Cohaesibacter gelatinilyticus: one gene and its partner. The protein of the gene in region 1 interacts with the protein of each later gene in a pairwise test. Links are inferred from orthologs where the notes say so. Each region holds a gene or a part of one and is shown on either strand. Other genes may lie near its edges. The genes, in order: uvrB and uvrA.

Region 1 (14,675 bases):
GCCCAGCTCTGTGGTTGTCAGGCCTGGCGTATCTGTTCTATTCCGCCTGGTCACATATCGATGGTGCCAATACCATCTTTCAGGGCGTTGCCTTCATTCATACGGCAGCTGCCTTCCTGATGATCACGTTCGTTGCAATCCATATCTATATGACCACAACGGGCAAGACGGTCTTCCATTACATCAAGACCATGGTCACCGGTTATGAGAATATCGAGCTGACCGAGGCAGAAGAAGCCTATCTGGAAGAGCAGGAGCCGGACAAGTTACGCAAGTAACCTCCTCCCCCAAGACATACAGAGAAGACAAAAGGCCGCCGGATTACTCCGGCGGCCTTTTCAATATCAGCTCCAAGCAATGTTTATTTGAAAGCTGTACCAGGCTTCACGCCAAGTTTCTTCATGATGATGGCGGCAGGGCACCAACCAGTAAAGGCAGACTGCAAAAGATTGGCACCGACAAAGACGGTGAACCAGAAGAAAGCCGGATGCACGAACTGGGTCAAAACAACAGACACCAAAATCATCACCCCGGCAAACGCAAACATGCTGCGATCAAGACACATGGGTTAACTCCAAATAGTTTCAAACTTTCGAAATTAACTAGCAAATAATCACACACACGTAAAGCTGCTTTACGCACTCCTCCTACACACTGCGAATTGATCAGGGTGTATTCAGCTTAGGCTTGTTGCCCCAAAATGGTCACAAAAACTGTCCGCTTTGGCCATGATTGCCGCAAAAGACAGCCCCATTCGCTTGTTTATATGGCTTATTGTCATCATAAGAATAAGCGGAACTTGTCATGCCCAATCAATTGCCAAAACGAAAATCAAGAAAACGCCACTCCATTGATCTGTCTGCCAAGCGAAAACGCGAAAGATCCATTTCCAAAGGCTTCAAGATCTGGGCAATTGTTTATGCAAGCATGATGGCAACCGGCTTTGTTGTCGCTTCCAATCCCGCTCATTCCGCCACCGGTCACCCCCAACTGGCGAGCCAGCCTGATGCCCAAACCATGCCTCGTCTGGTAACACCCAATGACATGCAAACCGGTGCCCTTTTGTTTGAAAGCAAGGAGCCCGGCCGCTATATCGAAGCCCCACGTGTGGCCAGTGACATCAAAGTCGATGTTACCGGCCCCATCGCCAGAACCATCATCACGCAGAAATTCCTCAACCCATCCGACGCATGGCTGGAAGGTGTCTATGTCTTCCCGCTGCCAACGGATTCTGCGGTTGACCAGTTGCGCATGAAGATTGGTGATCGATATATCGAAGGCATCATCAAGAAAAAACTTGAAGCCAGAGAAATTTACGAGAAAGCCAAGCGTGAAGGCAAAAAAGCTTCGCTGCTGGAACAGAACCGTCCAAACATCTTCACCAACAGCGTTGCCAATATCGGTCCGGGAGAGAGCATCACCGTTCAGATCGAATATCAACAGACCATCCAGCGCTCCGCTAATACGTTCTCCCTGCGCGTGCCGTTGGTTGTTGCACCCCGCTATAATCCTGCAGCAAAACCGCTGAAGCCAAGCGTTGACTACACATCTGACAAAGTAGATGGCTCCGGCTGGGGTAGCACCGATCCCGTACCAGACCGTGATGCCATCACTTCTCCAGTTCTCGATCCTGAAACCGAGCCCAAAACCAATCCGGTCACCCTCTCGGTCGATCTCAAAGCCGGTTTTGCTCTTGCCGATGTCACATCCGAGAACCACAAGGTCAATATCGCCAATGAAAGCGAGAGCGAGTTAAAGCTCTCTCTTGCCAAGGAGGCCGTTCCCGCAGATCGCGATTTTGTCTTGAGCTGGAAAAGCAAGCCGGGCAAAACACCGCAAATCGGCCTGTTCAAACAGACCTTCACACCAAAATCCGATAGTGAAGCAAGCAAAAAGGCAAGCGAGGACTATCTACTCGCCTATATCACACCACCATACAAATTGGTTGAGGGCCTCGCTCAACCAGCTCGCGACATCACCTTCGTAATCGATAATTCCGGTTCCATGGCGGGGCCCTCCATGGAACAGGCAAAAGCCAGTTTGATTTCAGCACTGCAGAAATTGAAGCCACATGATCGCTTCAATGTCATCCGCTTCAACCATGAAATGGATCAGCTATTCCTGCAGCCAGTCGCAGTCAACGCCACCAATATAGCGCAAGCCACAGGCTGGGTTCAGGCATTGAAAGCCGAAGGTGGTACGGAGATGGCAACCGCCATGCAGCAAGCATTGCTGGATGCAGATCCGAAAGCTCCAACTCTGCGTCAGGTGGTTTTCCTGACCGACGGTGCCATCGGCAATGAAAGACAATTGTTTGAAATCATCAAACAAGGTAAAGGCCGCTCTCGTATCTTCACGGTCGGCATTGGTTCTGCCCCCAACACCTTCTTCATGACCCGCGCAGCTGAAGAGGGCAAAGGCACCTTCACTCATATCAACTCGGTCACTGACGTGAAAAGCAAGATGGCGGAACTGTTCGCCAAGCTCTCCAACCCTGTCGCCACCGATCTGGCTCTGAGCATGACCAATGCCAAGGATGCCGAGATCGCCCCCAATCCCCTACCCGATCTGTATCTTGGCGACCCTCTGGTCGTTGCCATCAAGGCCAAGGATCTGGGATCAGACATGACCCTGACCGGACGCTTTGATAATCAGCCTTGGTCAGTGAAGCTGGATCTCAGCAAAGCAGCAGATTCAAACGCGATCGACAAACTGTGGGCCCGCCGCAAGATCCGTCAGCTGGAAAGTGATCGCCTGCTTTCCAATCAATATGAAATCATCGACAAGGCAATCGAGAAATTGGGCTTGGATCATCATCTGGTCACCCGTCTCACAAGTCTCGTAGCTGTCGATGTCACTCCATCTCGCCCAAGCGGAGAAGAATTGAACAGCAAAAAAGTTCCTTTGAATTTGCCGGACGGTTGGCAGTTCGACAAGATCTTCGACGAGGCACCAGGCAAAACTCCTGCCCCAACCACGGCTCCAAATACTCCTGCAAGTGCAGACCCGCAGATCGAAGCTGCATTGGAAGCCGCGCCGCAGCAAATGGCTCTATTCTCTCAAGCCACCCCGATGCTGGCGCGCAAGGCAGCACCACCAACAGCAGGCACGGCACAACTTGGCAGTCAGAAACGTTCCATTCCACTGCCACGCACAGCAACCAACGCTCAGATCGCGCTTTACAGTGGTCTCTCCCTGATGATCTTCGGTCTGTTCCTTGCCTGGCGCAACCGCAGACCGACAGCCTGAACAGGAAATCAGATCAAATGAGCTCCTCGACCCGCAACAGGCATCATCCTCGTCAGCCCCGAAAAGTCATTCTGGGGCTGGCTGGCCTCATCACTCTCACAGGGATGATGCTTGTTGCGCATGGGCTCTGGATTCCGGCCAAAGCACAATTGGCGCAAATACTACTAGAGCGTGCTTGGGTCAAAAGTCTGCAAACGGGTCAAAATCACAAAGCTTGGAGTTGGGCCGATAGCTGGCCTGTCGCCCAACTCTCCATTCCATCTTTGGGGCTTAAATCCATCATCCTCAAAGAGGCCGGCGGTGAGGGATTGGCTTTTGGACCGGTTCTCCTCAATCAATCCGCTCAACCCGGAAGCAATGGCAGCACCATCATCTCCGCTCATCGTGATACCCATTTCAAGGCCCTGAAGGATATCAAGATCGGCGACAAGCTCTCACTCACATCGGCCGATGGTCAAAAATTCGATTATGAGATCACTCAATCCCGCATCGCTCAATGGGATCAATCAGGCCTCTCAGCGGACGGCTATGAACCTGAACTGGTGCTTGTGTCTTGCTGGCCGTTTGACAGCATCACCCCAACAGACCAGCGCTTCATTCTGCATGCCAAGCAGACGTCCAGAACACAGATTGCCAGCAATGCACCTGCAGATTGAGCGATTGACTAAAGAATATTCTTGAGCTGCCTGCAATCATGAGATAGGACAAGATCTTCCCCAACTCTCTGCGGGAAGACAAATAACTCCCTCTTTGATTTCCGTTTTCGCAGGTGTTGCCATGTCGCGTCTCACTGCCAATCTGCTGTTGCTCGTTGCTGCCATTGTCTGGGGTGCCGCCTTTGTTGCGCAATCCACGGCCATGGACAATATCGGCCCGCTTGCTTTTACGGGCATTCGTTTCCTGTTGGGAGCCTTGGCAGTTGCGCCATTTGCCTATTGGGAATGGAAAAGAAGCCCCAACCCGATCCCGGCCAAAGGACATTATCAAGGCATTTTTGTCGGCGTCATCTTCTTCATCGCGACGATCATTCAGCAATATGGCTTCCTGACCACCACGGTCACCAATGCGGGTTTCCTGACCGCACTCTATGTGATCTTGACACCCTTGCTGAGCTTAATTCTGTTCCGTCAGGCACCAAACCCCATTATCTGGGTAATCGTCACCATCTCCCTGACTGGCACTTATCTGCTGGCAGGTGGTCTGAATGGCCTTGTTGAAGGTGACTTGCTGATGATCGCATCAGCTCTTTTCTGGGCTTTGCAGATTCTATTGCTTGGACGACTGGTCAGCACCTATGGAAATCCGCTAAGCGTCGCTTTCCTGCAATTCCTGACCTCCGGCATCATAGGGCTGGTTCTGGGATTGATGCTCGAACCATTGTCCACGCAGAATATCGTAGGAGCTTGGAAAGAACTGCTTTATGCAGGCTTCATGTCCGTTGGGCTTGCCTTCACCCTGCAGGCAATTGCGCAGCGTTATACTGCTCCGTCCGATGCTGCTATTCTGCTTTCCACAGAAAGCCTGTTTGCCGCATTGTTTGGTGCCCTGATTCTCGGAGAAACCCTGACAGGCGACCAATGGCTTGGCTGCGCCATGATCTTTTCTTCCATTCTGCTGGTGGAATTGCTGCCACAATTCCAAAAATTCATTAAATCCAAAAAACTCGCCGAGCAAAATAACTGAAAAGAAAAGGCTGCTTCCAACCAGAAGGTTTAAGAAGCAGCCTCAGTTGTCGGAATGGCAACGGAGAACCGCTTTGTCACCACTCCAGAGAGTTCCAAAATGTCGGCATCAAATATCAGCAATCAGATCCAATCTTCATCTGTACTGATATTTTATATATTTCGAATATACATAATAAAAAGATCTTTTGCAAATGTCTTCAATAGTCTTAGCTGGCATCTCCGTTCCGACAGCCAGACGAGACATAAATTTCCCCATTCCTATGGAATGGCTCTTCTTATTCCCTCTTTGTTCCCTTATATTGACCGAGGTTCGCCCATCTGATGGGCAATTCTGTTTCATGCTCGCTTGATCCAATAACCCACGAGCAAAGGGGCTTTCATGGCATCGAAAAAAGACAGCAATTCTGGGAAAACAACAAAACCAGACGGCATGGGAGAAGCCCCACAAGCCGCATTTGAAGGCGTGCCTCTGTCCGATTCCATTTCCAGCTGGGCTGACGAGATAGCCCAAAGCGTAGAAACAAAAACAACGCCCCCCGCCAAACCAAAGCGCACCCGCAAAGCCAAGCCAGATGATAAGGATGTCACCGCCCGCCAAAAGGCTGCTGGCGGTCAGAATCCTGTTGCCGGTCTTGATATCTCGTTGGAAAAAGCTGAAGAGCTGGAACGTGTCACCAAGGAACGCAAAAAGGCTCAGAAGAAAAAGAAAAGCTCTGATCGCTCGGGGGTCACGGAAACCGTCACCGCTCTGGAGAAGCTGATCGAGCATGGCCGTCCGGAATTCATGGATGCCGAACCATGGCGCCCTCATCGCCCGGACAGACCGGAAAAATCCGAAGGCGGTGTGTCCTTTGATCTGGTTACCGAATTCGAGCCTTCTGGCGATCAACCCACCGCCATTGCCGATCTGGTAGAAGGTGTAAAGGATGGTGAAGCCACACAGGTTCTGCTTGGGGTGACTGGGTCTGGTAAAACCTTCACCATGGCGCAGATCATCGCCAAGACCCAGCGCCCGGCGTTAATTTTGGCACCAAACAAGACACTGGCAGCACAGCTCTATGGCGAGTTCAAAAGCTTCTTCCCGAACAATGCGGTAGAGTATTTTGTCTCCTACTATGACTATTACCAGCCAGAAGCCTATGTGCCGCGCACCGATACCTTCATCGAGAAGGACAGCAGCGTCAACGAACAGATTGACCGCATGCGCCACTCCGCCACCCGTGCAGTACTGGAACGCGATGACGTAATCATCGTCGCATCGGTTTCGTGCATCTATGGTATCGGCTCGGTTGAGACCTATACCGAGATGAGCTTCAAGATTGAGGTTGGTGACCAGATTGATCAGCGCCAATTGATGGCTGATCTGGTCGCGCTTCAATATCGACGCAATGATCAAGCTTTCCAGCGCGGCAACTTCCGTGTTCGCGGTGACATCATCGAGATCTTCCCAGCCCACTATGAGGACCGCGCCTGGCGCGTCTCCATGTTTGGCGACGAAATCGAAGAAATCATGGAGTTTGACCCTCTCACCGGCAAAAAGGCCGGGGAGCTCGAATTCGTCAAGCTCTATGCGAACTCACACTATGTAACCCCACGCCCAACGCTCAATCAGGCGATTAAAAGCATCAAGAAGGAGATGGCTGAACGCATCGAAGAACTTAACGCCCATGGCCGTCTACTGGAAGCCCAGAGACTCGAGCAGCGTTGCCGCTTCGATCTGGAAATGATGGAAGCAACCGGTGCATGTGCTGGCATTGAGAACTATTCCCGTTATCTCACCGGACGTCTTCCAGGTGAACCACCTCCCACTTTGTTTGAATATCTGCCCGACAATGCTCTGATCTTCATCGATGAGAGCCATGTCACCATAGGCCAGCTCGGCGCCATGTATCGGGGTGACTTCAGACGAAAAGCAACCTTGGCCGAATACGGCTTCCGCCTTCCAAGCTGCATGGACAATCGTCCTTTGCGCTTTGAGGAATGGGATGCCATGCGCCCGCAAACCGTCGCCGTTTCCGCCACCCCGGGAAAATGGGAGATGGAAGAGACAGGCGGCGTCTTTGCCGAACAGGTCATTCGTCCAACTGGCTTGATTGACCCAGTCATTGAGATCCGCCCTGCCACCACGCAAGTGGATGATCTACTGGGTGAAGTGAAAGAAAAGGCCGCTGCTGGTTTCCGAACGTTAGTCACAACTCTGACCAAGCGCATGGCAGAAGACCTGACTGAATACCTGCATGAGCAAGGCGTCCGCGTGCGCTATATGCACTCCGATGTCGATACGCTGGAGCGGATCGAAATCATACGCGACCTGCGCCTTGGTGCCTTTGATGTTCTCATCGGCATCAACCTGCTACGCGAGGGTCTGGATATTCCCGAATGTGGTCTTGTCGCCATTCTCGATGCAGACAAGGAAGGGTTCCTACGCTCGGAAACTTCCCTCATTCAGACCATTGGTCGTGCAGCCCGTAACGCAGACGGCAAGGTCATTCTTTATGCCGACCGCATGACTGGCTCCATGGAGCGCGCCATTGGCGAAACCAATCGCCGTCGTGAAAAGCAGACAGCCTATAACGAAGAACACGGAATCACGCCGCAAACAGTGAAGAAAAATATCGGCGATATTCTTGGCTCGGTCTATGAGGGCGATCATGTCACCGTTGACAAAGGCATGGCAGAAGAAGGCCCGGCCTCCATTGGCCATAACCTGGAAGCCCATATCGAGGACTTGGAAAATCGGATGAAAGAGGCCGCTGGTAATCTGGAATTCGAAGAGGCGGCCCGTTTGCGCGACGAGGTCAAGCGCCTGCGCGAAACCGAACTTGCCATTGCCGATGATCCCCTTGCTCGCCAATCTTCCATTGAAAATCAGGCAGGTAGCTACAAGGGCGACAAAAAATACGGCAAGTCGGCCAACCTGCCCAAAGGCACCCGCATCCAGGAGCCTGATCTGGATGATATGGGTCCTGGTACCGACCGCACTATACCCAAAGGTGGGCGCTCCTATCCAAAACCCAAGAGACGAAAAACATAAAATACAACTATAGATTGTTATTTTATGTCATTTAAGTGACTGAAAAATAACAAAATAAAAGCTTTGCAATTTAAAACAATAACTTGCTTTCTAAGCAGAAAGCCGTATATGGTCGATCTCGGGATCATAAGATCATAGTGCGAGTAGACCAGTGCAAACATCTGAGCTGTTGCATCAGGTGCCATTGTTCAATGGCCTTGATGAGCAGATAATTGACCATTTCTGCGCTCATACAAATCAACGACAGATCAAGAAGGGCACAATGATTTGTGCTCCGGATGATGTCGCGCACAATTTCTACATCGTACAATCAGGTTGGGTAAAGCTTTTCCGTGATACACAGGACGGTCAGGAAGCCGTGCTGGATATCCTCAGTACCTTTGGAATGTTTGGCGAAAACAGCCTCTTTGGCAAGAGCGACTATGGCTGGTACGCAGAAGCAGTCGAAGACACCACTCTGTTCTCCATTCCTGTCAGCATTCTGAAAGAAGCAATCAAGAACCATCAGGGCGTAGCCGTCAACATGATCACGGCCATGTCGGAACATCGACGCAAGCTGGATGGTGAAATCGAGCGTTTCATGCTGCAAAACGCACCACAACGGGTCGGATGTTTCCTGCTCAAACTGGTGCCCCAGTCTGCATGGGATGGTGAGACACCCTGTCCACCAATCAATCTGCCATACAACAAGGCATTGGTGGCAACACGCTTGGGAATGACCCCAGAAACCTTCTCTCGTGCGCTCAAAGCCCTGAAGAAAAACACGGATATCACGGTCAAACAATCAACGATCCATATCGATGATGTTGATTCCCTCACCAGTTATTCTTGTCAGGCTTGCTCAAGTTTCTTCCCATGTGATGGTGACGACGAAGAGCGCGATTAACTCACCAGATCACTCTGATTTGGCAAGCATATAGAGCCAGGACCAGTCAAGACGTTCAGGCTCTTTGATATAAAGCTCTTTCTGGTCAATCACAGACTTCAGGTAGCTATAATCAAATACCCATTTTTGTTCAGCTTTTTCATCCCTATCGCCCTTACTTGGACTTTCCATAAGTCCCTCTGAACCAACATGAATGCCAACGCTGGCTTGAGGTCGATCATCCCGCAACAAAAACTCTGTTTGTTGCCCCTCTCCCTCAGAAAGAGCAGCCTCCAATATGGCTTTCACTTCTGGCGACTGGATTTGCGCAAGCGAATGATTGCAGATTTCAAGATAAGTCTGCAACAGTGCTTCAAATTCTGGATCATTCTGTCGATCAGTGGTCATCTTGCACCTGCTTTCACAAGATTAGGTCGTAAATCTGTGTCATGTATCACCATATGAGCGCCGGAATTTCCTGCAATTGACACCTGTCAATCGCATACCTTTTCCGTTCCCATGCCCATCTACTGATCTAGAAGCTGAGGTTTTGACCAATTGCAAATCAATTATCCACTCACTTCCTGAACACATTCACATAGCGCGAATGTGATTCCACTGTGTATCAGATCGGATGCTATACAGAGGCACGTACCATCCCAACTCCGTTGAATATAGAAATGACCGAACTTCTGCTCGCCTACGGCGCTGGCCTGCTTACCCTCATCAATCCTTGTGTTCTGCCAGTACTGCCTATTGTTCTGGCTTCGGCATTATCGAAAGACAAACGCGGCCCCCTTGCTCTTGCAGCTGGCCTTTCTCTCTCCTTTGTTACACTCGGCATGCTGGTTGCAACACTCGGTCATTCCATTGGTCTGACCGAAGACACATTGTCTCGTGCAGGAGCCTTCCTGATGCTGGTCTTTGGAGCTATCCTGCTGATCCCGACCTTTGGTCGCCGCTTCGAGTTGGCCACAGCTGGCATGGCATCTGGTGCGGATGCCAAATTGCATGGGATGGATCTATCCGGCTTCAAAGGTCAATTTCTTGGCGGTCTGTTGCTTGGCGCCGTCTGGTCACCATGTATCGGTCCAACACTTGGCGGTGCCATCGCACTGGCGTCTCAAGGTGAAAGTCTGCTTTGGGCTGCCTTGATCATGATTTTCTTCGCCCTTGGCATCTCCACTCTCATTCTTGGCTTGGGCTTCGGTGCTGGCAATGCAATCCGCTCCCGCACCAATGCCCTACGCACCATCGCCGAAAAGTCCAAACCTCTTATGGGCATCCTCTTCATTACGGTTGGCCTGATGATCCTGTTCAAGATCCACCATGTGCTGGAAGCCTGGGCAATTCAGGCATTACCCATCTGGCTTCAGGATCTGTCGGTTGCCTTATAGAAACACTCACTCTCGCTCATTCTTCAAGGAAAGCATCATGATGACACGTCGTTTTCTTCTCACATTTCTTGCCCTCATCACGTTCGCACCGATGGCCATTGCCGGGCAAGGTACTGATTACAAACCTGGTCTGATCAAACAAGCACTCGCGGACGGAAAAACTGTTCTGGTAGATTACAAAGCCAGCTGGTGCTCCACCTGTGCTCGTCAGGAACGCGTGATCGAGAGCCTGCGCAAAGGCGACCCAGCCTATGATAAAGCCATCACCTTCATCAATGTCGATTGGGATCAATATGGCGATCACGAAGTTACGACTTCCCGCAATGTCCCACGCCGCTCCACCTTACTGTTGCTCAAAGGCAACGAAGAACTGGGACGTATTGTTGCAGGCACCGGCCAGAGCCAGATCAAGGCCTTGCTCGACAAAGCGCTGTAAGCCTCAATCTCTATTACATCCATCAAAGCGGGCCTGACCGCTTTGACCATATTCTACTTTCATTCCCGTCTCAGACTGGCTAAGTCTTGGCTTAAATTTGTTCATGTTTCCAGCCAGAGCCAAACAGACCATGTCCAGCTTCACCACCCCACTTCGGCTCGCCTTTGAAAGCTATCGCTTTCTGCTCACCAATCTGCATCACCTATGGAAATTGGCTACGATCAGGCTTGTCGCAACCCTGACCAGCGCCAGCCTGATTGAATGGATAAGCTTGGAAATTGAAGACCAATGGCTGGACATGAAATTTTCCGGCAAGTTCTTCCTCTTCACATTTGCCAAAATTCTGGTTTATGTCATCACCTTCAGTTCCGTAGCCATTACCTGGCACAAGGCAACACTGAACCAGGAGGGCCTGAAACAGGCACTGACGCCCAAACTGAATGTAACCAGCCGCCGCTATGCCCTGCATAGCCTGCTTCTCTCAGGCAGTATCCTGATGACCATTGCCATCGCTCTATTCGGCACCAACACCTTGGCCGCAGCTCTGGCACCGCTAGTCTCGCAAGAAGAGAAGGTCGCCAGTCGACTGATTACGATGCCGACATTGCTTTTCATATTGGTCGCAAGCTGTAAATGGCTGCCAACCCTTCCCTCTTTAGCGACGGATAAAATTCCAGATCGACCTTGGAAATTGGAATGGAAGAACATTCCAATTTCATCTGCCATATCTCTTTTTATTATATGCTTGGTAACACTGACCCCACTCGCACTAATCAGCAAGCAACTTCTACAGTTTGCGAACAACAGCAATATCTGGAGCCAAATTCCGCTTGTGCTCCTGTCGGAATTAGTCATGGGATGCGCGCTTTTATGCTTTCTCGCAGGCCTCAGCCTGTATCATTACAAAACCCGAAATTCGCATTAACCATTTGTTGACATTAACCAATTTCCAAAGTCAAAGCCGAAAAGTCCAAAATATATGCTATGGTCATCCCACCACTGAACGTGTCGGGGAGGAACCCATGCCAAGCAAACCACAATCCTTGAAAATGCGAATTTTTCCGACCAGCCATCGACTGCTGTTGGAACGCATCTTGCGCACAGAAATTCCCAAAGCACACGGCAAAGTTCTGGTTCTGGGTACCGGCTATGATCCATATGGTCATCTGATCCCGGACGGATGTGATGTAACCCGTACTGATATCGAAGATGAATATGATATTGATATGGTTGCTGATGCGCACGATCTTCCGTTCGATGACAACAGCTACGACACCATCATCGCAATTGAGGTGTTCGAGCATCTGCAATACCCTCACAAGGCAGCTGAGGAAGTGCGTCGTGTTCTTAAACCTGGCGGCAAAGCAATGATCTCCACCCCATTCCTGTTTCGGGTACACGGCGATCCATATGACTTCACCCGCTTCACCAAAAGCGGCCTGAAAACCCACTTCGAAAAGTTCAGCAAAACCTCAATCGAAGGATATGGCAATCGCGTCCACGTGATCTGGGATATCATCACCACATCCTTCCGCTACGCAGCACTGGGCATGTGCCTGAATCACGTTTTTGCCAATCTATGGCCGCGTTCAAACAGTTCAGATAGCCCAAGCGGCTTCTTCCTGACTGCCACAAAATAACAAGGAGCGGATAACCGCTCCCCCTACCCTTTTTCGATATCACTGCAAATCGGAACAGGCAGACATATCGGCCGGGTCCAGCCGAAAGAGCTGATCATCCTTATTCGTTCCAAACCAATGGGATTGATCAGCACTCTCTTCGCCACAAAAACTGCCAAGCAGCATGCCACCAGTCTTGCGCAAGTCAATCAACATTGATCCGTTGGGCTTGAAGCGATAGGCGAAACGGCCTCCATCACATTCAACACCGCACAATCGTGCGCCACTCTCATTGGTGCAATAAACAGTTTGCTTCAGACGACGTTGGTTTCGGAATCTCACGTCAACCAAGGCAACCTGCTCTTTCACTCGGCCGCCTTGGCCTTGTGACAGCGCAGCCTCATCGAAATTATAGGCGCTTGGTCGATGCACAAAGCGAATTTGCGTCACTTGCTGAGCAGGGTTTTTCGCTAAATGCGCCTTATTATAGGTGCGTATGAAACATTGATCTGATCCATAGCGCAGTTCAGCGGCCTGCACCCCAGTAGGCAGAATACAAGCCGTTGCAATCAGTGTAGCCACTCCCAACCTCAAAAGTTGTCTTTTCCTTTCCATGATCTCTCCCCCTCTCATGGAACAATCAATCTATCTTTGAGTGTAACAAGCCGACGGGCAATCACCAAACAATCGAACGATGTTGCACCGCATCACACTCTCGCCATTTTGTATCCCTAGCTCTGTCTCTGCGACGCCCAATGCTCTGCCCGATCAAGAAGGCAGACAACGAGCTAAAAGGACACCCGCAATGAAAATGCTGACCATAGCTGCCCTGATGATGAGCGCCGGCCTCCTCTTTGTGACCGTCCTTGCTGACGTAAGTCATGCCAAGGCATCCGAGCAATGCGGCAAGGCTTCCTGGTATGCTCTTACATCCAAAACCGCATCTGGTGAATATGCCAACCCAGCCAAGATGACAGCAGCGCATCGCAGCCTGAAATTCGGCACAAAGGTACGCGTCAAGAATATGCGAAATGGCAAAGCCGTGACCTTGCGCATAAATGACCGTGGCCCCTTCATCAAAGGACGTATCATTGACGTGACCAAGGCAGCTGCAGGCAAGCTCGGCTTCATCAATGCGGGCACCACCAAAGTCTGCCTGCAAATTATCAAATAAGATATATTGAACGGAGAGCGCTCTTATTGAGGCGTAAAGTCCGTTGGCTTTTCGATTTCATAGATGCCATCCGTGATGGCATCTATCTGCTTCATAAGCACCGCACGGGCGTCATATAGCCCGCGATTATAGAAATAGGGAGCCATTTCCTCAATCAGGAAATCGAGCAGAAATTCTGCTGGAAATCGCCCCAAATCCTGATCCATTTCCTCACGAAAATAGCCCTGCAGCTTCTCCACCAATATGGCACGTTCCTCTTTGGAGAAAACAATCTTGCTCATATAGCGTCTCCTTTTCAGGTGAAAGGTTACGGGATTTTCCGCTTGGATTCCCTTACAAGCCCTGCAGGAATGGATTGTTGCGCCGTTCTTCACCAATCGTGGAATGATTGCCGTGACCACACAGAAAGGTCACATCATCTCCCAATGGGAGTAACTTGTCGCGAATGGAGTTCAACAAGGTCTGATGATCGCCACCAGGCAAATCGGTGCGGCCAATTGAGCCATTGAACAAGACATCGCCAACGATAGCGAAGTTGGCGTCCTTGTTGACGAACACCACATGTCCCGGCGCATGGCCCGGACAATGTAATACGTCAAAGGACATACCAGCAATATCGACCTGGTCACCCTCATTGAGCCAACGATCAGGCTCACATGGTTTCGCACTTGGCAGGCCGAACTGAATAGCCTGATCTGCTACGCGTTCCATAAGCATCCGGTCCGCTTCATGGGGACCTTCCACATCGACATCCAGCGCATCGCGCAGCTCCACAGCACCACCGACATGATCAATATGGCCATGGGTGATCAGGATCCGTTCAACATCGATCTTTTCCTCTTCCAGAACCGACAGGATCTTGTCCATGTCCCCACCCGGATCAATCACGACGCCCTTGCCGGTTTCTTCATCCCAAACAAGGGTACAATTCTGCTGAAACGGCGTTACGGGAATAATGGCAACTTTCATAATGTCTTCCTGTCTTCATGAATGACAAGTAGCTTTAGGCAAACATACGCGTTCACCAGCTTTTGGCCTTTTCTATTACCTCATGCTTAGCCCAGTGAAAGAGAAAAGCAAACCGGAAAACAAGACAGTGAACCAATAGTCACTTCGCATCGTCTAAAGAATGAAAGCAAAGAAGGAGGCAGGATGATCATGACAGAACAAGAGAACCACGACACCAGAGAGCAAACAGTCCTCCCATGCTCTTTTG
Region 2 (14,870 bases), on another replicon or contig:
TGATCCAACGTGAGACTGAATATTGGTAATTTCCGGCACCACTTGCACTTCGCGTGCAATTGCCGCCAACACACGATCGGTCATTTCCAATGACGTGCCTTCCGGCAAATCTGCAATGATCTGTAGTTCGGACTTGTTATCGAACGGCAACAGTTTGACCGTCACATCCTTGGTATAGATCAGCAATGTGGAGCCGATAGTGGCAAACCCAACAATCAACAAAAAGATCCAGGAACGACTTCGCCCTTTCAGAATTGGGGCAGCAACCAGTCGATAGCTTTTGCCAAGAATGCCACCATCTGCACTTTCGGCATGGTCACCCTTGCCGATCCAATCCATCAGCCATGGTGTGAGCATCACCGCCACAAAGAATGATAGCACCATTGCAGCAGACGCCACGGCTGGGATTGGACTCATATAAGGGCCCATCAAGCCAGAGACAAACATCATCGGCAACAGAGCCGCTACGACTGTCAGCGTTGCAACAACGGTCGGATTGCCCACTTCAGCCACACCCTCGATTGCAGCTTGAATTTTTGACCTTCCATCCTTCATCGCCCAGTGCCGGGCAATATTTTCGATCATGACGATGGCGTCATCAACCAGAATACCGATGGCAAAGATCAGTGCGAAAAGCGAAACGCGGTTGATGGTGTATCCCATCAGATAGGCCGCAGCCAATGTCAGGAGAATAGTGGTTGGAATGACGATAAACACCACGACACCTTCACGCCAACCAATTGCAAGACTGACCAACAAAACGATGGAAACGGTGGCAAGGCCAAGGTGATAGAGAAGTTCATTGGCTTTTTCATTCGCAGTTTCACCATAATTACGGGTGATATCAACATTCAGACCTTGAGGAATGATTTGCCCCTTGAGTTGCCCCACTCGCTCCACAATGGCATTGGAGATGTTGACCGCATTGGCTCCTTTGCGCTTGGCTATGGCAACAGAAACCGCAGGGAACCGACCCAAGGATCCATCTTCCAGTCTTGGCATATGCCAAACCCGCTGTTCCTTCTGAGATGCACCAACCACAATTTTGGCAACATCCTGCACATACACCGGGCGACCATCGCGGGTGGTGAGAAGGATAAGACCAATATCGGGCACACCACTTAGGGTTTGCCCAACAGCAACCGGGAGCGCTTTATTCTGTTCCCGCATCGCGTCGACCATAAACGAGGTATTGGCAGACTTCACCTTGCCGACCAGTTGCTGCAGCGTGATACCATAGAGCGAGAGTTTTTCAGCATCTGGTTCTACACGGATCTGGTCCGGACGACCACCAACCAGATAGGTCAGGCCAATATTTTCCAGCTTGGCCAGCTCCACTCTTAGTTCATCCGCAATGTTATAAATCGCATTATCGGTCCATTTGTCAGCCACTTCTGGCTTTGGCGACAAAGTCAGCACAGTGATGGCTACATCATCAATGCCACGGCCGACAATCAGCGGCTCCGGTATCCCAACCGGGATCTGGCTTAGGTTTGCTTTGACCTTATCATGCACGCGTAGAACAGCAGCATCAGAGCTGGTGCCCACTAAGAAACGAGCCGTAACGGTGACCATATCATCCATACTTTGGGAATAGACATGCTCGACCCCATCAATACCTTTGACAATCGTCTCCAACGGCTCGGTGATCAGCTTGACCGCATCTTCCGCTCGCAAGCCATCAGCCCGCACATGGATATCAACCATGGGCACTGAGATCTGAGGCTCTTCTTCGCGAGGCAAGGCCATCAAAGCCACAAGGCCGAGGGCAAAGGCGGTTATGAGCATCAAAGGTGTCATTGGCGACGAAATGAATGACTTCGCCAGATTGCCGGAAATTCCAAGTTTCATTGTCATCCCCTTATGGCTTGACCAGCTTGTCGCCATCACCAAGACCGGAGAGGACTTCGATCATATCCTTGCCATCTTGCTTATAAGCATGACCCGCTTGAATGGCGATATCGATCGGCTTACCTTTGGCGCTGATGGAGCGCACATAGTCAACGCCATATCGGGTAAAGATGTAGCCCTTAGGCACCAGGTAGGTTTCGCGTGAGCCAGCATGCACACGCACCTGGATACGCTCACCAACGAAATAGTCGCCCAGACCGTCAACATGCGCATCGGCCAGCACGCGACCATTTGAGATTTGCGGATAGACTTTTGAAATTTTACCTTCGCGGACACAGCTTTCGTCACACCGGTTCCCACGCCCGGCAACTTCAACCATATTCCCCTTGGCAAGAAATCTTGCATGACGTTCAGGCAAGGCCAAACGCAAGATGTAATTTTCCCTGGCAATCGTCGCGACGGCTTCACCTGGCATGACGACAGAACCAACAGTCAATGGTACATTCAATACACGGCCGGATTGCGGGGCCAATACAGCGCCCTCCTCCGTCTGACGAACGATTACGGCGCGCTCCGCTTGCGCTGCTTCCAGTTTGCTGGAAGCCACATCGAACTGTGTAAGAATCTGATCACGGCGGACTTTGGAGATGGTACCCTTTTTATAGAGACTTTCTGCACGATCCTTATCGGTCTTGATGTTATCGATCTCTCGTTGCGCGGCTCGGATCTCCGCATCCACCGCCTGTATTTTCAGCGCCAGCTTCTCATCGACCACACGAGCGATAGTTTGTCCTTCCCTCACCATATCTCCTTCAGTTACCGCAAGTTCGGTGACTGTACCGGGAATGCGTACTCTTGCTGCGATTGAGTTGGTAGTCTCGACTGTGGCATAAACAGCTTTTTTATCCTCAATCAAAGTGAGATGAACGGTGAAATTCTCGGTATGAGCCGTGGTCAACCCACCAAGAAGGATTGACAGACTTAACAGAGATGGTTTCATTGCCGACGACAAAAGAGTGACGATCCACGTCGCTCTTGAGGACGATATCCAGGATGATTTTGCGTTGCGCATGGCGAGGGTCTCTGGCTTGAATTTTTATATTAGTATTATCGAATATATGAAATAAAAGCCATTGTCAAAGACCTGTCGCCAAGAATCGCATAGATAATAGGCGCGACGACTTTAAGACAGGAGAGCAGAATGGCCTCTGGCTCGAAGAAGGTTATTTATGCCGCCTTGGCGGGGAATGGTTTGATTGCGATTACCAAGTTTTTCGCTGCATCCGTCACAGGCTCTTCCGCGATGCTTTCAGAAGGCATTCACTCGCTTGTCGATACCGGGAATCAGGGCTTGCTTCTGTATGGCTTGAAGCGAGCGAGCCGTCCCGCAGACAAGAAACACCCATTCGGCTACGGCGCCGAGCTGTATTTCTGGGCCTTTGTCGTGGCCCTGCTGATTTTTGCTGTTGGCGCAGGCCTCTCCATTTATGAAGGTATACAAAAGGTTCTGCATCCGCACCCTGTCTCCGATCCGACCATCAACTTTGTTGTTCTAGGGGCAGCGTTAGTCTTTGAAGGTTGGGCTTGGTGGGTTGCATTAAAAGAATTTCGCTCCACCAAGGGCAAGCGTGGCTGGATGCAAGCTGTAAGCGACTCCAAGGATCCAACCGTCTTTACCGTCCTGTTTGAAGATTCAGCCGCCATGTTGGGCCTGATCGTTGCCGGTATCGGTATTGCCGTTTCATATTATATGAACATCCCATGGATGGATGGTGCAGCCTCCATTATTATTGGTATCATTTTGGCTGGCACAGCCATGTTGTTGGCGTATGAAACAAAGGGTCTTTTGATTGGAGAATCTGCTTCAATCGAGACTGAAGAAGAACTCGCTCAGATGGTCACTTCGCATCCAGCTGTCACTATTGTCAACGAGATCCGCACCTTGCATCGCGGACCGAATGACGTATTGCTGGCTTTAAGCCTCGATTTTGAGAATAGCATGATTGTTGGTCAGCTGGAGGTCGTGATTGCTGACCTGGAACGTCAAATTCGAGAACGCTTCCCGCTCATCAAGCGTATTTTCATCGAAGCACAGAGTTATAAGGACCATATCGAGGTCGCAACCGAACAAGGCGATCAGATCTAGATCCAGTGCAAATAAATCTCTGAACAGATTAAAGGCTAAAGGGGCGCCTCCTTTAGCCTTTTCATTTATTTGAGTGGCATGTAGATTTCCGTCACCAGATCCGACGGAACCGTTGTTTTTGGATCATTGAGGTAGCATTCAAAACACGGAGCCTCTGCGGTTTCCTCTCCGCTTTCCGAAAGCCATGCTCCAAAGAACCATTGATAAGCCTTCCCAAGCTCGGCATAGGGTCCTTTATGGATCAATACTGCGTGACGGCCACCGCCGACACTACGAGTAGAAATGCCATATTCCTCATCACTATAGTCCTTATCAACGACGAATCCTGCAGCAGAGCGCAGTTTTTCAGTCTCGACCGATGCCGGATCGTCATAATAGATGCCTATGGATTTGGCAGTCTGATTAAGCAGACCATTTTTCGCCGCCCAGATCCCCGCCTTTTCAAAGGCCTTTCCTACCTGCATATAATCGCCATGGTGATCGACACAGGCCAGTTTCATCGGATCAATTGACTTGATTTCTACGTCAAACATTTTCTTCAACTCCATTGTTGGGATAGACACAACGGGAATGTCCTGACGAATAGAACGATATGATGCCGGGGCAGCTCCATAAGACGACTTGAATGCGCGACTGAATGCTTCGACACTTCCATAACCGGCTCGTTTGGCGATGGCAGTAATCTCACTACTTGTGCGAATCAAATCACCAGCAGCACGATGCATACGCAGGCGACGCACACTCTGCATCACCGTTTCATTCATCAAACCGTGATAGATACGATGAAAATGACACCGTGAAAAACAAGCCACATCCGCCAGTTTATCCAGATCAAGATCTTCATCCAGATGATCTGACAGATAAGCCAGAACCCGCTCAATACGCTTGAGATAGCTGTCTTGCATATGTTTGTTCATAATCAGGACCTCCTTACAATTTCACGCTATCCCAAGGCAACTTGATAAATATTGCTAAGTTGAACTCAACACACAGCGCCTATACCCGTCCAGCTTTGCAGTCTTTTGGAAGAAATGAAAAAACCCGGCAGATTTCACACCATACCGGGCTTTTGATTGAAGTATTTATGCGCTCAAACGCGAATTGCTCAAAACGGGATATCGTCATCCATATCGCTGAAACCGCTGCCACCTTGGCTACCGCCGCCTTGCTGGCCACCGCCGCCAAAACCGCCGCCACTCTGCCCGCCCTGAGGACCGCCGAAGCCGCCTCCGCCAAAGTCGTTACCGCCGCCCTGGCCACCAAAGCCACCGCCCTGCGGACCAGCTCCACCACCTTCACCACGATTATCAAGCATGGTCAATGTGGAATTGAAGCCCTGCAGAACAACCTCTGTGGAATAGCGATCCTGACCACTTTGATCCTGCCATTTACGTGTCTGCAACTGGCCCTCGACATAAACCTTCGAGCCTTTGCGCAGATAATTCTCTGCAACACGGCACAGGCCTTCATTGAAGATCACAACGCGGTGCCACTCGGTACGTTCACGACGTTCACCAGTATTGCGATCTTTCCAGTTTTCGGAAGTCGCAATGGACAGATTACAAATTGGCCGACCATCCTGAGTACGGCGAATATCGGGATCAGCCCCCAGATTCCCTACGAGGATGACTTTATTTACGCTTCCGGCCATGTCCATGTTCCATCTTGTTAACGCCAAATCTTGGAGCGAGATCATAGCAGTTTTGATCCAGCATGCCACCATCCGCTGACACTTCCCACGACTTTATCAGATCGCAATGTACTCGCCTCTTGAATTAAGGAACAAATCATGCACAAATGCAATCGAAAATGCTAAAAATCCCGGCATGAATCAGCAATCCGGCTTGTTTCCTGACAGATGTGTGCTTATCTCCCACTGAGTCCAGAAACAAATCCAATCATATTTTACGTAGCAGATCCGCTCTTCCCAAGGATGTTTTACGACCATGACTGACACTTCATTATCTTCCCAGAAATCAATCTCCATTCGTGGTGCACGGGAACATAACCTCAAGAATGTCAATCTCGACATCCCGCGGGACCAACTGATTGTGATGACCGGTTTATCGGGCTCAGGTAAAAGCTCGCTCGCTTTTGATACCATCTATGCGGAAGGCCAGAGGCGTTATGTCGAGTCTCTCTCAGCCTATGCGCGTCAGTTTCTAGAAATGATGCAAAAGCCAGATGTCGATCAGATTGACGGCCTTTCTCCCGCCATCTCCATTGAACAAAAGACCACGTCGCGCAATCCACGTTCAACTGTCGGTACTGTCACCGAGATTTATGACTATATGCGCCTGCTGTTTGCGCGTGTTGGCATTCCCTATTCGCCAGCGACAGGTCTTCCGATTAAGAGCCAAACCGTCAGCCAGATGGTTGACCGTATCATGGAACTCCCGGAGAAATCCCGTCTCTATCTGCTGGCGCCAATTGTTCGTGGGCGCAAAGGGGAATATCGCAAAGAACTCGCCGAGCTGATGAAGAAAGGCTTTTTGCGCGTCAAGATTGACGGTGAGTTCTACGAAATTGCTGACGCTCCTGCACTAGACAAGAAATTCAAACATGACATTGAAGTTGTGGTTGATCGTGTGGTCGTGCGCCCGGATATGGAAAGCCGCCTAGCCGACTCGTTGGAAACGGCCTTGGAATTGGCAGAAGGGCTGGCTGTCGCTGAGTTCGCTGATCAAACCGAGGACGATGGTAAACCCAAACGAGTGATATTCTCGGAGAAATTCGCCTGCCCGGTCTCCGGCTTCACCATACCCGAAATTGAACCTCGGCTCTTTTCGTTTAACAACCCCTTTGGCGCTTGCCCGACTTGTGATGGCTTGGGAAGCGAGTTGCAGATCAGCCCTGACCTCGTCATTCCTGATACGTCATTAAGTCTGAAGGACGGAGCCATTGCACCATGGTCAAAAGGAACCTCCCCGTTCTATCGCCAGACATTAGAGGCTTTAGCCAAGCATTATCAGTTTGAGCTGACCGTTCCATGGATAGAACTCCCCTTCAAAGCGCAAGAAGTTATTCTCTACGGCACTGGCAAGGAAAAGATCCAGTTTGTTTATGATGATGGTTCTCGCTCCTATAAAGCCAACAAACCTTTCGAAGGTGTCATTCCGAATCTGGAACGTCGCTGGCGAGAGACAGAGAGCAATTGGGCACGCGAGGAAATTGGCAAATATCAGTCCACCCATCCCTGCTCGGCTTGTGAAGGCAATCGCTTGAAACCTGAAGCCTTGGCTGTGAAGCTGGATGGCAAGCACATTGCGGATATCTCGAAGCTGTCAATCAAGGATGCAACCGTCTGGTTCACCGGTCTTATTGATACGCTCAGCGCTCAACAAAAGGAGATCGCTGAACGGATTCTGAAGGAAATTCGCGAGCGTCTGGCCTTTCTGAATGACGTAGGACTTGAATATCTCTCCCTGTCTCGTAATTCCGGCACCTTGTCTGGCGGCGAGTCTCAAAGAATTCGCCTTGCATCACAAATTGGCTCGGGCCTGACCGGCGTTCTTTATGTTCTGGATGAGCCTTCTATTGGTCTTCACCAGCGAGATAACGCCCGCCTTCTGGATACACTTCGTCATTTGCGCGATCTGGGAAATACCGTCATTGTCGTTGAACATGATGAAGATGCCATTCTGACTGCTGATCACGTCATTGATGTTGGCCCGGGTGCCGGTATCCATGGTGGGCGCGTTGTCTCCGAAGGAACCCCGAGTGATATTCTATCCGACCCCAACTCACTCACGGGACAGTATTTGTCGGGTGCCAAGAGCATTCATATTGAAAACGACCGCCGCAAGGCAAAGAAAGGGCGTGAACTTACCGTTGTCAACGCGAGAGGTAACAATCTTAAGAATGTTACAGCGTCCATTCCTCTGGGCACCTTTACCTGTGTGACCGGCGTATCAGGGGGCGGCAAATCGACTTTCCTGATTGATACCCTCTATAAGGGAGCTGCGATGAAGCTGAATAAGGCGCGGAATATGCCAGCTCCGCATGATCGCATTGAGGGATTGGAGCATATCGACAAGATCATTGATATCGATCAGTCGCCAATTGGCCGTACCCCGCGTTCCAACCCGGCAACCTATACCGGTGCCTTCACACCAATTCGTGAATGGTTTGCAGGCTTGCCGGAAGCAAAGGTTCGCGGCTATGCACCAGGTCGTTTCTCGTTCAATGTGAAGGGTGGACGCTGCGAAGCCTGCCAAGGCGATGGCGTTATCAAGATTGAGATGCACTTCCTGCCTGATGTCTATGTGACGTGCGACGTCTGCAAGGGCCACCGCTATAATCGAGAGACCTTGGAAGTCAAATTCAAGGAGAAATCCATTGCCGATGTACTGGAAATGACTGTTGATGAGGCTGCAGAATTCTTTTCAGCTGTTCCGTCTGTTCGTGACAAAATGATCACTCTGCAGCGAGTTGGACTTGGTTATATCAAGGTTGGTCAACAAGCCACGACACTGTCTGGCGGTGAAGCGCAGCGCGTAAAGCTGTCAAAGGAACTGTCCAAGCGCTCAACCGGTCGCACACTCTACATTTTAGATGAACCGACGACCGGCCTGCATTTCCACGATGTCGCCAAATTGCTGGAAGTACTTCATGAGTTGGTCAATCAAGGCAATACTGTTGTCGTGATTGAGCATAATTTGGAGGTCATCATGACCGCTGACTGGGTTTTGGATCTGGGACCTGAAGGTGGAGATGGTGGCGGTACCATTGTTGGCCAGGGAACACCGGAAGACCTGATTGAGAATTCCAGGAGCTATACCGGGATCTTCCTGAAAGAACTGGTTGACCGCCGCAAGGCCGCAGCTGAATAACTAGCTCAATAGATGATATCTGACTTGAGATCTGGGCTTTGTCCTTTGAGTTAGGTACAAAGCCTTAGTCATTATTGGTTGAATTTGGTGGTTCCAATATCAGTCAGCTTTGACACACGAACAACCGCTGATCCTGGTTATTGTATTAGCTCGGATTTTCACTTGAACCGATAAGCATCATTGTCTGTTTTTATAAATTTTCACATTGCCTGCATTTTATTCAAGCACCTTTTCCAACAGCCCCAAACTCACATCCATGTTCCCTCGAAATTCATTTATTTTCGTTTCAAGTGCTTTTCATACCCATTGACAGCATATTATTCCAAATGGCTGAAATGTCTGATCTTCAGATTTTCAATACTATTAAACCTTTGAGAATCAACGCGGTATAATTCTGTTCATATTTGTCCAGAGATAATATGTATTCAAGGAATGCATGTCTTGCAAAACAGCTATGCAATATTGTGCGGTGCAAAATTTTTCAAATCATATTATATCTATTTTCAACAAAGCGAGGCCACAGAGCATCGCAAGAGATTGTGCCACGTTGCATAACCACAAGGAAATGAGCAATGTTTGATAATGTCGTGAAAAACTATCGGCAGTGGCGTAATTACCGCAACACTGTCTCCGAACTCAGCCGCCTGAGCACCCGCGATCTGAATGATCTAGGCATTGGCCGCGGTGATATCGAGTTTGTTGCCCGCCGCGCTGCTGGCAAATAAGGAATTCGGGCTTTATCTCCTCCCAAAAGCCCGATGGTTTCAAAACACCTCCTCCCAGTTTTGAAACAAGAAACGAAGCCTACCGGTTCCTCCCCCGGTGGGCTTTCGTTTTATCTGGGATCTATTTTTGTGTATCAGCTATCTATTCGGCGATTAGATTACCTGAAGTTTTACGCGCCTCTCAAGCCTGCTGGTTTTTCTGCAAACCACTTTTTCAACGGCTTGATGACTGGAAACACTCCATTATCTTTGACCCAGCTATCAATCGCATAGTGTGACTTGGTAGCTTTTTGTTTCACAACAGAAGTGGCGTGAGGATATCTGCCATCAAGGAAGAATCCTCTTGCAACTGGTGACGAAACGCTGTGGTGCTTGAGCAAACCATGCATCTGCATATACATCAAATAAGATGTGCTGTTGGAGGCTTCGTCAATACAATCCATCTGGCCAGGGATCCCTGAGCTGGTTAGATCCAAACCACCTTTGTCCTTATCGGATCCGATCAGCGGCCCAAGCCGCGTCTCGAAATATTGGATCGCCTCTCCCATTGACTGTCGCTCTGCCTCAGCACTGCTTTCGCCCTTCTTCAGAATTTCGGTGACTTTTTCCAGATCCTGATCGTTAGGTTTGAAGGCATAATTCAATTTGCAACCAAAACCATGGCAGATATACAGATTGCCGTTGCTTGGAAGGCGCATCTTGGTGGTCTCGGCCCAACGGTCTGGATTCTCATTCATTTGCGCCATGCAGCCTGCCAATGGGACAAGCAGAATCATCATCAAAAGACGGTTACGGATGGATGGCATGATTCTGCGAACCTTCAACTGAATTGCATCTATGCTGTGGCCATAGCATTGGCCAGCTACCATTGCCAAGTGTTATGATGCTCGTCTCGTATGATCAGGGCTTTTCTTCATCGGCTTGCAGTGCTAGAGAATGGCGTTCTTCCAACCAGTCTGGATATCATCGTGAACGAAAAAGTCGCTCCTATTCATATCATTGGCGCTGGCCTGGCCGGTTCCGAAGCTGCATGGCAGATTGCCAGTCATGGTGTATCGGTTGTGCTGCATGAAATGCGCCCGATCAAAAGCACCGATGCTCATATTACGGATCACTGCGCCGAGTTAGTTTGCTCCAACTCGTTCCGTTCCGATGATGCTGAAGCCAATGCTGTCGGAGTATTGCACCAAGAAATGCGCGAAGCCAATAGCCTGATCATGGCATGTGCTGACAAAAATACCGTTCCAGCAGGTGGCGCATTGGCTGTGGCAAGGGAAGCATTTTCCGAGACGGTCACCAAAGCCCTGCATGACCATCCGTTGATTACGATTGAACGCGGTGAGATCGATGAGTTACCAAGTGCTGACAATGGCTCCTGCCTTGTTGCTACAGGCCCTCTCACATCCGAGCCGCTTTCAAAGTCCATTTTGGCGGCAACGGGCGAGGACGCACTGGCATTTTTCGACGCAATTGCCCCGATAATCTATTTTGATTCCATTGATATGGATAGAGCTTGGTTCCAATCCCGTTATGATAAAAAAGGCCCCGGTGGAACTGGTGCGGATTATATCAACTGCGCCATGAATGAAGAGGAATACAAAGCTTTTATAGCAGCAATGCTGGAGGCAGATAAGACCGAGTTCAAGGAATGGGAGAAAGCCAAATATTTCGACGGCTGCCTGCCAATCGAAGTGATGGCAGAACGAGGAATTGATACACCTCGCTTCGGGCCGATGAAACCAGTTGGCCTGACCAATCCGCATGATCCGGAAACCGACCCTTACGCTGTCGTTCAGTTACGGCAGGACAACAAGCTAGGCACCCTCTTCAATATCGTTGGCTTCCAAACCAAGATGAAATATGGCGCTCAGAGCGATGTATTTCGAATGATTCCTGGATTGGAAAATGCACAATTTGCCCGCCTTGGTGGCATACACCGCAATACGTTCCTTAACTCGCCCAAACTCCTAGATGATACTTTGCGACTGAAATCACATCCGCATCTTCGTTTTGCAGGCCAGATCACAGGTTGTGAAGGATATGTCGAGAGTGCCGCGATCGGTTTGTTAACCGGGCGTTTTCTGGCTGCAGAAGCCTTGGGTCATGCAGCAGTTCCACCTCCGGAAACAACTGCTTTTGGCGCTTTGCTCGGCCATATTACAGGCGGCCATCTGATCGACAGCAATGGTGGCCGGCGTTCATTCCAGCCAATGAACGTGAATTTTGGCCTCTTCCCTCCAGTCGAATTCTCGAAGCGCCGTGAAGATGGCAGCAAGATGCGTGGTGTTGAGAAGCAACTTTCCAAGAAGAAAGCATTGGCCAAGCGTGCGTTAGGCGATACCAGAGCATGGCTTGAGGAAATCTCAATTGCTGCGCAAGAAACTTAGGAAAGAAAAGGCGTCGAAACTATCGACCATACCGCCAGATGGACCAGTATTGCTTCCAAAGCGGAATGTTTTTTGGCGCAAGTGGTTTTTTCTTCCACTGCTTGAGGCGTGCTGATACCAAAGCAAGTTCCAAAAAGGCTGAGCCCAAATGGGCTTGGCCTTTTTCTTTTAATGAATTGAATTCCTGTTGGGCCTGAACATGGTGATCATGGGACTTGTTCGCGATTGGCTTCAAGACAGAGATTATGTCTTCTTCAGATTCGAGCACCCAGATTTGCGCTTCGTTCACCTGAGCCTCTGAAAATTCCCCAAATGGCAAATAGAGCTTTTGCCGATTGGCATTGCGTGCAAAATTCGTCAGTTGCTTGGTAAGACAAATTGCCATGGCAGCATTACCGCACAAATCCGAGATTTCGGGCACTATTCCATCATTGAGGATTTGAGCAGCAAGCAAGAGTGGAAGAGCTTCAGTCTCTCCGGCATAAGTTTCAAATGTATCCCAGTCAGGCATAGGATCGTTATAAAGATCAAATTTGCGCGCTTCTATGATCTGAATGAGATGATCGGGTGAGAGATTATAGTTTCGCTGTATCAGTTTCAGACATGACGCGACTGGGCCGATATTTTCCAGACCGTCCCTCCCCTCCAGATCAGTATTTTCTCGTGCGATTACATCCAGCCACCATTGCAGGCGAATTTCCCCCATTGTCGGCTCACTAACTTGCAGTGGAATGCGCTCTATCTCGTCAAGGAAGCAATGGAGCACCATCAATGCTGGCCTATGGATTTCCAAAGACGCCAATGCCATGAAATGATGCAGCGGATCGAACTTGCGCAATTGGTCCTGACAAAAAGCCAGATCTGTCTGCTGGTCCGGCATTGATCTCCCCTAAAGATGGTAAGCCTCGGCGAAGAAGATATTCCAAAATAACTTGGAGCTAATCTACTGCCAGAATTGCAGCAGCGACAGCCCGCTCTTCTGCCAGCAGGATATTGAGAGTGCGCACAGCTGCACCCGTATCCATTACATCACAGATGATCCCAACCTCACGGAGTTTGGCTTTCATTTCCGGATGCAACGGCACAAGAGAATTGCCTGAACCAATCAGAAGAATTTCGATTCCATCTGCTTCAGCAACGACTTGTGTGAAGGCTTCCTCCGAGAATTCTTCAGGCGAAGAAATATCCCAGCGACGCGTGCCGCTGGGAAGAAACATCAGGGAACCCTGATGGGAATAGTCGCCGAAACGAAAGCCACCATTGCCATAATAATCAATTGGGTCATGGCCAGGATAATGCGCATCCACAAGAGACAGCCCCGTCGCCATCGCCACAGCATTTTCGACAAAGCCATCGGGCTTGTTTTTTGCGGCATCTGGTCTTGGCGCATCAGGATCTGACAAAGTAGATTTCTCCCTCGCCTTGTCGGACACGGTATCCTTGGCCTTTTTTCCCAATTTGAAAATCATCGTCAGGCACTCGCCTCTTCCGTGCCTTCATCCTTTTGCTCCTGCATATGCTCAGGGCGCAATTTAAGGAAGATAAGCAATGGCGCAGCCATGAAGACCGAAGAATAAGTACCCACAAACACGCCCCAGATCATAGCGAAGGTGAAGCTTTTAATAACCGCACTACCCAAGACATAGAGCGAGCCTAGCGCCAGCAAAGTGGTAACCGAAGTCAGAACCGTACGAGACAGAGTCTGGTTGATGGAAAGGTCGAGGATGTCCTTCAATTCTTTCTTTTTGTATTTGCGTAAATTCTCACGAATACGATCATAAACAACCACGGTATCGTTGAGCGAATAACCAACGATGGTCAGAATAGCGGCGATGGATGAAAGGTTGAACTCCAACCCGAGAGCTGCAAACATGCCAATTGTCAGGATAACGTCGTGAGTGGTTGCCATAACTGCACCCAATGCAAACTGCCACTCAAACCGGAACCAGATATAAACAAGAACAGCAAACAGCGCAGATAGAACTGCAATGCTGCCGGCAGAAGCCAGTTCACCAGACACACGCGGGCCAACAACTTCGACTCGGCGATAGGTTACTTTATCACCCAATGTTGCTTTGACCTGATTGACAACGGCCTGCTGAGCTTGCTCGCCGCCTTCCTGAGTTTCCACCCGGATAAGAACGTCATTTGGTGCGCCGAATTCCTGAACCTCGACATCACCGAGGCGCAAATCATTCAACTTGCCACGAATATCACCAAGGTCGGCAATATCTTCTGCTGTCTTAATCTCAATTAAGGTACCGCCTTTAAAGTCGATACCAAAATTGAGGTTGAACACGCCATAGAGAGCAAGAGACGCCACGATCAGAACAACTGACAGCGGGAAACTCCAACGGCGGTGGGTCATGAACCGGATATTGGTTCCGTCCGGAACCAGACGAAGTGGTTTCATTTTGTGATCCTCCGGCGTTTAAATTGGCAGCTCAGATGGGCGGCGGGATTTAACCCAGCCAGCCACCAGCAGGCGGTTGAATGTAAAGGCGGAGAAGACAGTGGTTACAATACCGATGGCCAATGTAACCGCAAAACCGCGGACAGGTCCTGATCCCAGCGAGAACAGAATAATTGCGGCAATGAAAGTTGTGATATTGGCATCCAGAATGGTACCCAATGCACGGCTATAGCCCGCATCAATAGCGGCGATAGTAGAGCGACCATATCGATTTTCTTCGCGGATACGCTCATAGATCAACACATTGGCATCTACAGCCATGCCCACAGTCAACACGATGCCCGCGATCCCTGGCAGGGTTAGTGTCGCACCAAGTGCCGACAAAGCACCAAGAATCAACGTGATGTTGGCAATCAATGCCAGATTGGCAAACAGACCAAACAAACCATAGCTTAGGAACATGAAGACCACCACAGCAATTGCGCCGACAATACCGGCAATCTCGCCAGCTTCGAT

The links.
Region 2: the proteins of uvrB (region 1) and uvrA interact in binary tests that used the Escherichia coli proteins (3 or more experiments, as listed by UniProt). The link is inferred for Cohaesibacter gelatinilyticus from one-to-one orthologs.

Annotation. Positions count from the first base shown.
Region 1 is NZ_OBEL01000006.1:32,610-47,284, forward strand. Bases 4,945-8,168 are described here. They hold uvrB (excinuclease ABC subunit UvrB), read left to right. Parts: upstream 4,945-5,313; coding sequence 5,314-7,968; downstream 7,969-8,168. Other genes in these bases: CRO57_RS19665 (Crp/Fnr family transcriptional regulator), read left to right, coding at 8,120-8,168. In the rest of the region: CRO57_RS19635 (cytochrome b/b6 domain-containing protein), read left to right, coding at 1-278; CRO57_RS19640 (YgaP family membrane protein), read right to left, coding at 362-565; CRO57_RS19645 (marine proteobacterial sortase target protein), read left to right, coding at 805-3,249; CRO57_RS19650 (class GN sortase), read left to right, coding at 3,267-3,905; CRO57_RS19655 (DMT family transporter), read left to right, coding at 4,027-4,932; more of CRO57_RS19665, read left to right, coding at 8,169-8,854; CRO57_RS19670 (hypothetical protein), read right to left, coding at 8,864-9,241; CRO57_RS19675 (cytochrome c biogenesis CcdA family protein), read left to right, coding at 9,514-10,230; CRO57_RS19680 (thioredoxin family protein), read left to right, coding at 10,268-10,666; CRO57_RS19685 (hypothetical protein), read left to right, coding at 10,770-11,591; CRO57_RS19690 (class I SAM-dependent methyltransferase), read left to right, coding at 11,689-12,306; CRO57_RS19695 (hypothetical protein), read right to left, coding at 12,346-12,900; CRO57_RS19700 (septal ring lytic transglycosylase RlpA family protein), read left to right, coding at 13,118-13,459; CRO57_RS19705 (DUF2164 domain-containing protein), read right to left, coding at 13,483-13,740; CRO57_RS19710 (MBL fold metallo-hydrolase), read right to left, coding at 13,793-14,428; CRO57_RS25270 (hypothetical protein), read left to right, coding at 14,618-14,675. UniProt on the Escherichia coli protein: The UvrABC repair system catalyzes the recognition and processing of DNA lesions. A damage recognition complex composed of 2 UvrA and 2 UvrB subunits scans DNA for abnormalities.
Region 2 is NZ_OBEL01000001.1:1,221,596-1,236,465, reverse strand. What follows is about bases 5,611-9,029. They hold uvrA (excinuclease ABC subunit UvrA), read left to right. Parts: upstream 5,611-5,943; coding sequence 5,944-8,829; downstream 8,830-9,029. Other genes in these bases: CRO57_RS05485 (single-stranded DNA-binding protein), read right to left, coding at 5,611-5,648. Also shown: CRO57_RS05505 (efflux RND transporter permease subunit), read right to left, coding at 1-1,851; CRO57_RS05500 (efflux RND transporter periplasmic adaptor subunit), read right to left, coding at 1,862-2,851; CRO57_RS05495 (cation diffusion facilitator family transporter), read left to right, coding at 3,053-3,997; CRO57_RS05490 (AraC family transcriptional regulator), read right to left, coding at 4,063-4,914; more of CRO57_RS05485, read right to left, coding at 5,103-5,610; CRO57_RS05475 (DUF1127 domain-containing protein), read left to right, coding at 9,402-9,554; CRO57_RS05470 (hypothetical protein), read right to left, coding at 9,725-10,360; methylenetetrahydrofolate--tRNA-(uracil(54)-C(5))-methyltransferase (FADH(2)-oxidizing) TrmFO, read left to right, coding at 10,517-11,941; CRO57_RS05460 (squalene/phytoene synthase family protein), read right to left, coding at 11,961-12,821; CRO57_RS05455 (Mth938-like domain-containing protein), read right to left, coding at 12,880-13,269. UniProt on the Escherichia coli protein: The UvrABC repair system catalyzes the recognition and processing of DNA lesions. UvrA is an ATPase and a DNA-binding protein. A damage recognition complex composed of 2 UvrA and 2 UvrB subunits scans DNA for abnormalities.